One region of the Microbacterium sp. LWH3-1.2 genome, then DNA from elsewhere that is predicted to be linked to it. Evidence: predicted binding sites of a transcription regulator. Region 1 holds the regulator's gene; the other holds the start of a gene.

Region 1 (5,724 bases):
TCGTGCCGGTCCAGCGGGGCCAGCCGCGCCGCTCGAGCGGCCTGGAGACCGGCTCGCAGATCACGACGAGGACGATGGCGAGCGCGAGCGGGCCGATCAGGCTCCGCGCGAAGTACACGCCCGCGAGCACCACCACGGTCGTGGCGAGCACCAGCAGCACGCGCAGGCTCGGCGAGATCGGAGGGGGTGGGGCGGGCTGCGCGGCGCGAGTCACGGCGTCAGGGTACCGCCCTTCCGGGTCGACGCCGCACAGTGCCACACTGGGCCCATGTCTACGATCGACGCCTCGCCCATCGGCCGCACGTGGGCCCCACTGCCGTCCTACGCCGACCACGTCGCCGAGGGCCGCGCGGCCCGCGAGCGCAATCCCCGCGAATCGCTCGCCGAACTGCCGACGAACGACCGCGATCCCATGGGGATCCTCGACGCGCAGGATGAGGACCGCGTCCCCGAGCTCGTGCCGCTGCGCACCGAGCGCATGGCGGCGAGCGCGTTCGCGTTCTATCGCGGCACGGCCGCCCTGATGGCCGCCGACCTGTCCCGCTCGCCGTCGAGCGGTGTCAGCGCGGGGTCCTGCGGCGACGCTCACGTGTCGAACTTCGGACTGTACGCCTCGCCCCAGCGGACCCTCGTGTTCGACCTCAACGACTTCGACGAGGCCGCGTGGGCGCCGTGGGAGTGGGACGTCAAGCGGCTGGTCACGAGCATCGTCATCGCCGGCCAGTCGACGGGGCGCGCTGATTCGGTGGTGCGTGAGGCGGCGCTGGACGCGGTGCGTGTCTACGCACGCGCGATCGGCACGGGCGCCAAGCGCAGCCCCCTCAAGCGCTATTACGACCGCTTCGACGCGCTGGCCGCCGAACGGGCCGTCGACGACGACACGCGCGCCGCCATCGACTCCGCGGTCAAGGAGGCGGAGAAGCGCACCGGCGCGCGCGCGGCGAAGAAGATGACGCAGGTCGACGGCGAGGGCCGAGCGGTCTTCATCGAGGCGCCGCCGACCATGACCCACATCGACGCCCAGTCCGAGGAGCGGGTCCTCGGCGTCTTCGACCAGTACGTGCAGTCGGCCAACATCGACATCCGGGCGCTGCTTCAGAAGTACCGCATGTCGGACATCGCCCTCCGTGTCGTCGGGGTGGGCAGCGTCGGGACGCGGTGCTTCGTGATCTCGATGCAGGACGGCGACGACGGCGTGCTGCTGCTCCAGGGCAAGGAAGCGGGCAAGAGCGTGCTGATCGAGTACGGCAAGGCCGAGCAGCCGGAGGTCGTGACGCGCTTCATCGACCAGTACGGCGACGGCGGACGCGTGGTCGGCATGCAGCGGATCCTCCAGTCGGTGTCCGACCCTTTCCTGGGCTTCGTGCGCCGCACGACCTACGGCGCGCAGCGCGACTTCTACGTGCGCCAGTTCCGCGACAAGAAGGGCGGGTTCGACATGGACGAGCTGGACGACTCGGCCTTCCTCTGGTACGCCGACGCGTGCGCCGCGACGCTCGCCCGCGCGCACGGCCAGTCGCCGACCGGATCGGTCGTCGCCGGCTACGTCGGCGGCGGCAAGGTCGCGGGCGAGGCGATCCTGGAGTGGTCGTACGCGTACGCCGACCTCTCCCGCGCCGACTGGGAGCTGTTCCGCACGCACCGCGGGGTCGACGCGGCGGGGTGAGGCGCGGGGCGCTGAGCGCTATCCGGTTGCCGGCGGGTGAGCGGCGAGCCACTCGTTCGCGACGCGCGTGGTGACTCGCAGCAGCCACGCGTCCGTGATGACCTCGCGCAGGTGTTCGAGACCGATGCCGTCGAGGCGCACCAGCACCGCGGGGTACCCGTCGAAGTGCGGGATCGTGAAGAACGCGTCGGGGTAGGTCTCGATCAGCGCCGCCTTGACCTGCGCGCCGTCGGTGCGCACGCCCACGACGTCCCCGGGCGGCCATTCGCGCCCGAGCGCGGCGAGCTGATCGAGGTCGCGGCCGCTCGGGCCGCGCTGCCACACGAACGCGCCGGCGGGCGTCCGCCAGCCCGCGCCGCCGCGGTGCCCGTCGGCGCGTTCGATCACGCCGGGGAACCCGAGCGCGATGGCGCGGACGTCGTCGAGGGTCGCCATGTTCCCGTCGTCCGTGATTCAGGCGTCCGGAGTCTGCCCGGGAAGCTCGCTCTGCTGCTCGATCGGTGCGCGCGGACGCCACACGACGACCTCGGTTGCGCGGCGGACCCGCGTGCCGTGCCGAAGCGTCACGACCGACCCTGTGGAGCCGGCCGCGAACACGCGCGCGCCCGGGCGCTTCTCGAGCTCGACGCGCATGCGGTCCTCGAGGTCGCGGACGCGGCCGTGGAGCTCCTGCACGCGGTTCTCGAGCTCCAGGATGCGCACGATCGCGGGGAGGCCGATGCCGTCCGACGACATGCGGGCGACCTCGCGGAGCTGCTCCACGTGCCGCAGCGAATAACGGCGGGAACCGCCCTGGGTGCGGGCGGGCACCACCAGCCCGAGCCGGTCGTACTGGCGGAGCGTCTGCGGGTGCATGCCCGACAGCTCGGCGGCGACGGCGATCGCGAAGATCGGGGCATCCTCGTCGATGTCGTCCTCGGTCATTCTCGTCACCTCCTCATCGCTCGCGAGAACAGGAGATCTCGCCAGGACAGGACGCTTCGCGCGGGATCGTCCTGTTCTCGCCGGATCTCCTGTTCTCGGCAAGCATCTCAGCCCTGCGCCTTGGCCATCAGGTCGGCGCGCGGGTTCTCCTTCGGCTCGAGGCTCTGGAAGCGCTCGAGCGCCTCACGCGCGGCCTCGTCGAGGTGCGACGGCACGGCCACCTGCACCTCGGCGAGGAGGTCGCCGGTGCCCTTCGCCGTCTCGACACCGCGCCCCTTGACGCGAAGCACGCGCCCGGACGGCGTGCCCGGGGCGACACGCAGCCGCACCGGATCGCCGCCGAGCGTCGGCACCTCGATGGTGGCGCCGAGCGCAGCCTCGGTGAACGTCACCGGCACGGTGACGCGCAGGTTGAGTCCGTCCCGCGTGAACACGGGGTGCGGACGCACGGTGACCTGCACGACGATGTCGCCGTTCTCGCCGCCGTCGGGCGAATGACGCCCGCGGCCGCGCAGCCGGATCTTCTGTCCGTCCGCGACGCCCGCGGGGATCTTCACCTTGAACGGCTTGCCGTCCTCGCCCTGCAGCGTGATGGTCTCGCCCCGGGTCGCCGTGACGAAGTCGATCGTCGTGCGCGCCGTGACGTCGGCACCGCGCGTCGGGCCGCCGAAGCCGCGGTAGCCGCCGCTCGGCTGCCCGAACCGCCCGGAGCCGAACCCGCTGCCGCCCTGCTGCTGGTTGAACATCGCGAAGATGTCGTCGAAGTCCTCGGCGCTCTGATAGCGCGCGCCGCGGCCCTGGTTGAACATCGAGAAGACGTCCTCGAACCCCCCGGCTCCGCCCTGGCCGCCGGCGGTGAAGCGGGCGCCCGAGCCCATCGCGCGGATCTGGTCGTACTCCTTGCGCTGCTCCGCGTCGGAGAGCACCGCATACGCCTCGCTGACCTCCTTGAACTTCGCCTCGGCGGCCGCGTCACCCTGGTTGGAGTCGGGGTGGTACTTCCGCGCGAGCTTGCGATACGTCTTCTTGAGGTCAGCCTCGCTGACGTCCTTCGAGACGCCGAGCACCGAATAGAAGTCCTTGTCGAACCAGTCCTGACTGGCCATGGAGCCTCCTTCGGGTTATTCGGCGGGAACGGCGACGACGACCTTGGCCGGACGCAGCTCCACCGAGCCGAGACGGTAGCCGATCTCGACGACCTCGACGATCGTCTGTTCGGTTGCGCCCGGCGTCGGCACCTGGAAGATCGCCTCGTGCTGCTGCGGGTCGAACGTCTCGCCGGCTGCGCCGTACGTGGTGAGCCCGATGCGCTCGGCGACGCCGCGGAGCTTGTCGGCGATCGCGGCGAACGCCGACCCCTCTTCGAGGTCGCCGTGCTTCTCGGCGCGGTCGAGGTCGTCGAGCACCGGAAGGATGCCCTTCGCGACCGCGCCCTGCGCCCGCTCGATCTCGACCTCGCGCTGCTCCTCGGTGCGGCGGCGGTAGTTGGCGTACTCGGCCTGCAGACGCTTGAGGTCGTTCAGCAGCTGCGACTCGAGGTCCGCGAGCACGGCGTCCTCGGCCGCGGCGTCGGCGTTCTGCGCGGCACCGAGGATGTCGTCGACCGTGAGCTCGTCGTCCTGCCCGTCCTGCGGCGCGGGGCCGGAGGCGTTCGCCTCCGACCCCTCGCCCTCAGGCCGGACCTCTTCGCCGCCGCCCGGCTCTTCGACCGGTTCGGGGTTGTGGTCCTTGTTCGCCATGGTTACTTCGACCCCCCTGAGCCTGCCGAGGGGCTCTCGTCCTCTTCGTCGACGACCTCGGCGTCGACGACGTCCTCGTCGGAGTCCGTCGGAGCCTGACCGTCGCCCGCTGCGCCGGCGGCAGCATCCGGAGCCGCCTGCGAAGCCTGGCTCGACGCGTAGATCGCTTCACCGAGCTTGCCCTGGCTCTGGTTGAGCTTGTCGAACGCGGTCTTCACCGCCTCGTCGTCATCGCCCGCGAGAGCGGTCTTGAGCGCGTCGACGTCGGCCTGGACCTCGGTCTTGACGTCCTCGGGGAGCTTGTCCTCGTTCTCCTTGATGAGCTTCTCGATGGAGTACGAGAGCGTCTCGGCCTGGTTGCGGACCTCGGCGGCCTCGCGACGCTTCTTGTCGTCGGCGGCGTGCTCCTCGGCCTCGCGCACCATGCGCTCGATGTCGTCCTTCGGCAGCGACGAGCCGCCGGTGATCGTCATCGACTGCTCCTTGCCGGTGCCCTTGTCCTTCGCGGACACGTGGACGATGCCGTTCGCGTCGATGTCGAAGGTGACCTCGATCTGCGGGATGCCGCGCGGAGCCGGCGCGATGCCGGTCAGCTCGAAGGTGCCGAGCGGCTTGTTGTCGCGGGTGAACTCGCGCTCGCCCTGGAAGACCTGGATCGCGACCGACGGCTGGTTGTCGTCTGCGGTCGTGAAGGTCTCCGAACGCTTGGTCGGGATGGCGGTGTTGCGCTCGATGAGCTTCGTCATGATGCCGCCCTTGGTCTCGATGCCGAGGCTCAGGGGGGTCACGTCGATGAGGAGGACGTCCTTGCGCTCGCCCTTGAGGACGCCGGCCTGGAGGGCCGCACCGACGGCGACGACCTCGTCCGGGTTCACGCCCTTGTTGGGCTCCTGGCCGCCGGTCTCGCGCTTGACGAGCTCGGACACCGCGGGCATGCGGGTCGAGCCGCCGACGAGCACGACATGGTCGATGTCGCCGACCTTGATGCCGGCCTCGCGGATGACGTCCTCGAAGGGCTTCTTGGTGCGGTCGAGGAGGTCCTTGGTGAGGTCCTCGAACTTCGCGCGCGTGATCGTCTCCGACAGCGACACGGGGCCCGAGTCGGTCAGCGACAGGTACGGCAGGTTCACCGAGGTGCTCGTCGACGAGGAGAGCTCCTTCTTCGCCTGCTCGGCGGCCTCCTTGAGGCGCTGCAGAGCGATCTTGTCGCCCGAGACGTCGACGCCGGTGGTGTCCTTGAACTGCTTGATCAGGTAGTCGACGAGGCGCTGGTCCCAGTCGTCGCCGCCGAGGCGGTTGTCACCGGCGGTCGCGCGCACCTGGATGGTCGAGAAGTCGTCGTCCTTGCCCACCTCGAGGAGGGAGACGTCGAAGGTACCGCCACCGAGGTCGAAG
Region 2 (5,724 bases), 2.7 Mb from region 1:
AACCGGGTCACGGCCGTCGTGGGGCTCGCGGGCGATGAGCACGCGGGACTTCTGGCGGGCGTGAGTGACATCGAGGCGGGCGAACCGTTCGCGCAGCACGTCGTTCATGGCGAGCGTCATGTGCTTCACTCGACCACCCGCGAACACGACGACATCGGGCGCCGCGTATGCGGCGATCAGCGCCGCGACGTCACGCAGCGCGTCGAGCGACCTCGGCAGCCGCAGCAGCACGACCCGTGCGCCGCGCACCAGCTCCGGCGCCAGCGGCAGCGACGCGAACGCGTCGCCGAGTCCGAAGCGCTCGGAGTTCGCCGCGAGAGCGCGTTCGCCGGTGAGCGGGTCCTGATGGACACGGATGCCGCAACCGCCGTCCGCGGCCGCGCTCAGCGTCAGCGCGCCGTAGCCGTCGCCGATCACCACCAGCCCGCCGCCCGTCGCTGTCGACCGAGCGATCGCGGATTCTTCGAGCAGCAGCCGGTCCGCAGCATCCGCCGCCACGAGGTCCGGAGCCTCCACGTCGGGCCACCGGCGCAGGCCGTCGAGCGAGAATGTCACCGTCCCACGGTAGCCGGGCGCGCGGCGTCCGCTTCCCGGGACAGCGGGTGAATGCGTGCCGTCACGGGGCAGCGGGACTAGCATTCAACGGTGCCAGACCGTGCGTTCAGTCCCGTCATCTCGCTGCTGACCGTGGCCGCCGTCTGGGACGCGCACCTCGGCGCGCAGCTGCGCGACCTCGGGCTCACCACCCGAAAGTACGGACTGCTCGCCCACATCGAGGCGACGCCCGGCATCTCGTTCAGCGAACTCGCGCGCCGCTCCCAGATCACCGTGCAGTCGGCGCACACCGCGGTGCAGACCCTCGTCGCCGACGGGCTCGTCGCGGACGCCACGAAGCACGCGGGCGCGGCCTCCGATCTGCGCGTGACCGAGCGGGGGAACGAGGTGCTGCAGGCGGCCGAGCAACGGCTGGCAGCGCTCGACGCGGGACTGGCCGCGGGGGCGCCCGCACTCGCCAGCGCGTTGGAGGGTCTGCACGAGCAGCCGTTCGGACTGGCCCCCGAGTAGGCCGGGAGCGCGGGGGCCCGCGAACCTTCAGAAAGCCTGAAGCACTTTCAGTTACGCTGAAGGTGTGTTCCGCAATCCCCACACCCTGTTCCGCGCGCTCGCTGTCTTCGAGGCGATCTCGTGGACCCTCCTCATCGCCGGCCTCATCCTCCGCGCCACCACCGACTGGGCGCTCGGCGTCACGATCGGCGGCGGCATCCACGGCTTCATCTTCCTGTCGTACGGCGCGACCGTGATCCTCGTCGCCCTCAACAACCGCTGGCGTGTCGGCCCGACGGTGCTCGCGCTCGTGAGCGCCGTCATCCCGTACGCCACGATCCCCGCGGAGTTGTGGCTCCAGCGCAGCGGTCGGCTCGCCGGCGCGTGGCGGCTCGAAGTCACCGACGACCCGCGCGACGACACGTGGTACGACCGGCTCATGCGCTGGTTCCTGCGGCGGCCCTGGGTCCTCGGCGCGCTGATCGCCCTCGCCGTCGTGCTCCTGTTCGTCGTGCTGCTCATCCTCGGTCCGCCCGGCGGGCGGGGTTGACGGCCCGCGTCCTCGTCCGCCCCGCCTCCCGAGGGTGGGGTGGACGAGGACGCATCGCGGTCGTGGAGACGGATGCCGCGGCTCGGCGCCACGCCGGCCGCTGCTGCAGGGTCGGGTGTTGCCGCCGGCGTCGTCGACGACGGAGGCTGCGGGGCTCAGCGCCAGGCGGGGAGCTGCTGCAGCGTCCAGGTGTTGCCGTCGGGGTCGTCGAACTGCACGAACCGGCCCCAGTCCTGGTCGTCGACCCCGCGCCCCTCGACGCCGTTGGCGCGCAAGTGTGCCAGTGCCTCGTCGGCGTCGGGCACCACGACCTGGATGGTGTTCTGCTGTCCGGGTGAGAGAGTGTTGCCGAGCCCGGTGCCGAAGGCGATGGAGCAGGCCGACCCGGGCGGAGTCATCTGCACGAAGCGGAGCCCCTCGACAGGGGTCTGGTCGTGGTCGGCATGGAAGCCGATCCGCTCGTAGAACTCCTTCGCGCGGTCGACGTCGGACACCGGCACGTGGATCAGCTCGATCTTCCAGTCCATGGTTCTCCCTCTTCGATCTCGATCCCCCATGCTCACGCTACGCCCGGGGTGGGACACCCTCCGGGACGGATCCGGCACAGCGGGGAATACCTCTGCCGCGGAGCGGTTGAACTTGACAATGCCCGTATCAAGTTCAAAACTTGATGCTCGTTCACTCAAGTTTCAGGAGACGGAATGCCCGAAGACTTCACTCCTCAGGCCGGCGACGACGCGAGCTCGTTCGACGAGTTCCTGGCACGCTACCTCGCGGGCGAGCGCGCGCGTGCCGAGCGCTCGATCGACCTGAGCCGCTACCTCGGCTCACGCACCCAGGAGCTGCTCCGGCGTGCCGGCAGGTACGCGCTCGAGCGCGGCCAGCAGGAGCTCGACGCGCTGCATGTGCTGCGCATCCTCGTCGCCGAGGCCCCGGCGCGTGAGGCCGTCCAGCGCATCGGCGCGGACGCCGACGCCATCGCGCGCGCCACCGAGGAGCGCCTTCCCTCCGCGACGGCGGGCGCCGACGTCGACGGGGCCGTGGTGACCTCGTCGGTGCAGCGGGCGCTGTTCCACGCGTTCCAGGTCGCCCGCTCGTCCGGATCGACGTACGTCGACCCCGAACACCTCTTCTTCGCCCTCGTGCTCGCGCAGGACACCCCCGCCGGTCAGGTGCTGGCGCGCGCCGGCGTGACCGCCGAGGCGCTCATGCAGGGTGCCCGCGAGACCGTCACACCGGGTGAGACCACGCCGTCCGATGTGCGGCCCGAGGGTGCGGCATCCGACACCCCCATGCTCGACACGTACGGCACCGACCTGACGGCGCGCGCCGTGGCCGGCGAGCTCGACCCCGTGATCGGACGGGCCGACGAGATCGAGCAGACGATCGAGATCCTCAGCCGCCGCACCAAGAACAACCCGGTGCTCGTCGGCGAGGCCGGTGTCGGCAAGACCGCGATCGTCGAGGGCCTCGCCCAGGCGATCGTCGACGGCGCCGTGCCCGAGCAGCTGCTCGGCAAGCGGGTCATCGCGCTCGACCTGCCTGCGATGCTCGCGGGAACCCGCTACCGCGGCGACTTCGAGGAGCGCCTCACCAAGACCATGGACGAGATCGCCGCGCACAAGGGCGAGCTGATCGTCTTCATCGACGAGGTGCACACCGTGGTCGGCGCCGGGGGCGCCGGTGACGGCGGCATGGACGCGGGGAACATCCTCAAGCCGCGCCTCGCGCGCGGCGAGCTGCACCTCGTGGGCGCCACGACGCTCAAGGAGTACCGCGTCATCGAGAAGGACCCCGCGCTCGAGCGCCGGTTCCAGCCGGTCCGCGTGGGTGAGCCCTCCGTCGAGGACGCCGTGCTGATCCTCCGCGGCCTCAAGCCCGCGTACGAGGAGCACCACGGCATCGTCTACACCGACGAGGCGCTGCGCGCGGCCGTCGAGCTCAGCGACCGGTACCTCAGCGAGCGGGTGCTGCCCGACAAGGCCATCGACCTCATCGATCAGGCCGGTGCCCGGCTGCGGCTGCGCCTCGGGTCGAAGGTCGACGTGAGCGGGCTGATCGAGCGGCTCGCGACGCTCGAGGCCGACAAGAACGCCGCGGTGTCGGCGGAGCACTACGAGGAGGCGTCGCAGATCCGCGACCAGATCGCCGATGTGCAGGACCGCCTCGAGCGGGCCACCGCCGCAGGCGCCGCGGTGCGCACCGAGGCGGTCGTCGACGAGCCCGAGATCGCCGCCGTGATCAGCCGCGCCACCGGCATCCCGGTGAACCGCGTGACCGAGACCGAGCGCGAGCGCCTGGCGTCCCTCGAGGACGAGCTGCACGATCGCGTGATCGGGCAGGAGGACGCCGTGACCGCGGTCGCCAAGGCCGTACGGCGCAACCGCACCGGCATGGGCGATGCGCGTCGCCCGGTGGGGTCGTTCCTCTTCCTCGGTCCGACCGGCGTCGGCAAGACCGAGCTCGCGAAGGCGCTGGCGGGGTCGCTCTTCGACGACGACACAGCCGTGATCCGCTTCGACATGAGCGAGTTCGGCGAGCGGCACACCGTGTCGCGCCTCGTCGGAGCCCCTCCCGGATACGTCGGCTACGACGAGGCCGGACAGCTCACCGAGCGCGTGCGGCGCAACCCGTACTCGATCGTGCTGTTCGACGAGATCGAGAAGGCGCACCCCGACGTGTTCAACCTGCTGCTTCAGGTGCTCGACGACGGCCGCCTGACCGACGGCCAGGGTCGCACGGTCGACTTCCGCAACACGGTGGTGGTGATGACCTCGAACCTCGGCTCGGAGTTCCTCGCATCGCGTGGTGGAGCGATCGGGTTCCTCGCCAACGGCGGAGGGGCCACCGGATTCGGCTCGGAGAAGGATCTGCGCGACCGGGTGTTCGGCAAGCTGCGCGAGGCGATGCGTCCGGAGTTCCTCAACCGCATCGACGAGATCGTGCTGTTCCGCAGGCTCGAGAAGCCGCAGCTTCAGAGCATCGTGCGCCTGTTGCTCGGTGCCTCCGACGCGCGGCTCGCGAAGCGCGAGGTGTCGCTGGTCGTGACCGACGCGGCGGTGGCGTGGCTCGCCGACAACGGGTACGAGCCCGAGTACGGCGCCCGGCCGCTGCGCCGCCTCATCCAGCGCGAGGTCGACGACCGTATCGCCGACCTGTTCGTCACGGGTGCGCTCGCCGACGGCGGGACCGTGACGGTGGATGCCGCGGCCGACGCGCTGTCGGTGGTGGCGGGTTCACGCGTCGCCGTGGCCGCCTGACCGACCCTCGACCTCTGACCTCGACCTCTGACCTCGACTCTCTGACCTCGACTCTCTGCTCACCTGTCACGATCTGCTGGTCCCACCGGCACTTCGTGACAGGTGAGCGGGGAGGGCGCCGCGTCAGGGGGCAGCATCCGTTTCAGGGTCCGCGCGTTGTGGACGGCGTGGGCCTCGCCGTCGTTGTTGAAGTACGCGTACACCTCGTGGCCGGCACGCTCCCATTCGCGGATGCGCTCGGCCCACCAGGCGAGATCGTCGTCGGAGTACGAGCCGCCGTACAGGTGCTCGGGGTCGGGACCGTGCAGGCGCACGTAGACGAGGCGGGCGGTCGCACGCAGGATGCACGGCAGGTGGGCGCCGCTCATGACGCAGTACGCGGCGCCGTGGCGCTCGAGGATCGAGAAGACGGCCTCGTCGGTCCAGGACGGATGCCGCAACTCGACGACCGGCCGGATCCACGGGGGCAGCGCCGTGAGGAAGTGCTCGAGGCGGGCGTCGTCGCGCTCCATCTGCGGGTGCAGCTGCACGAGGAGCGGCCCGCGCCGCCCGCGCAGTTCGTGAAGGCCACGACCGACGCGGGAGATCCAGGTCTCCGGCTCCCGCAGGCGCCGTGCATGCGTCAGCCCTCGCGGCGCCTTGACGGTCATCTCGAAAGCGCCCGGCAGGCGTTCGCGCCACGCGGCGAAGCGCGCATCGGGAGGCCAGCGGTAGAAGCTGCCGTTGAGCTCGACGGTGTCGAACTCCGCCGCATACTGGTCGAGCCACGTGCGCTGGTCGCCTTCGTAGACCGCGCCGCGCCAGTGCGGATACACCCATCCCGACGTCCCGATCCGTGCCATGGGTCCCAGCCTCGACGCGGGAGCCGCC

What was found. The regulator HspR, encoded in region 1, represses chaperone genes until heat shock. The targets are predictions, from matches to a motif close to AAGTTGAGTCNNNNNGACTCAACTT.
Region 2: MRBLWH3_RS15660 (ATP-dependent Clp protease ATP-binding subunit) is a predicted target of HspR. The motif match lies at 2,259-2,283, and genes of this name have one in related genera.

What each region holds. Positions count from the first base shown of each region.
Region 1 is NZ_JBEGIK010000001.1:672,813-678,536, forward strand. It holds gene MRBLWH3_RS03200 (AI-2E family transporter) at 1-214, opposite strand, end outside; gene MRBLWH3_RS03205 (DUF2252 domain-containing protein) at 269-1,666, shown strand; gene MRBLWH3_RS03210 (MmcQ/YjbR family DNA-binding protein) at 1,685-2,101, opposite strand; gene MRBLWH3_RS03215 (heat shock protein transcriptional repressor HspR) at 2,120-2,590, opposite strand; gene MRBLWH3_RS03220 (DnaJ C-terminal domain-containing protein) at 2,698-3,696, opposite strand; gene MRBLWH3_RS03225 (nucleotide exchange factor GrpE) at 3,712-4,329, opposite strand; gene dnaK (molecular chaperone DnaK) at 4,332-5,724, opposite strand, start outside.
Region 2 is NZ_JBEGIK010000001.1:3,353,980-3,359,703, reverse strand. It holds gene MRBLWH3_RS15680 (class I SAM-dependent methyltransferase) at 1-555, opposite strand, end outside; gene MRBLWH3_RS15675 (MarR family winged helix-turn-helix transcriptional regulator) at 646-1,065, shown strand; gene MRBLWH3_RS15670 (DUF3817 domain-containing protein) at 1,130-1,594, shown strand; gene MRBLWH3_RS15665 (GNAT family N-acetyltransferase) at 1,750-2,121, opposite strand; gene MRBLWH3_RS15660 (ATP-dependent Clp protease ATP-binding subunit) at 2,296-4,854, shown strand; gene MRBLWH3_RS15655 (DUF72 domain-containing protein) at 4,914-5,696, opposite strand.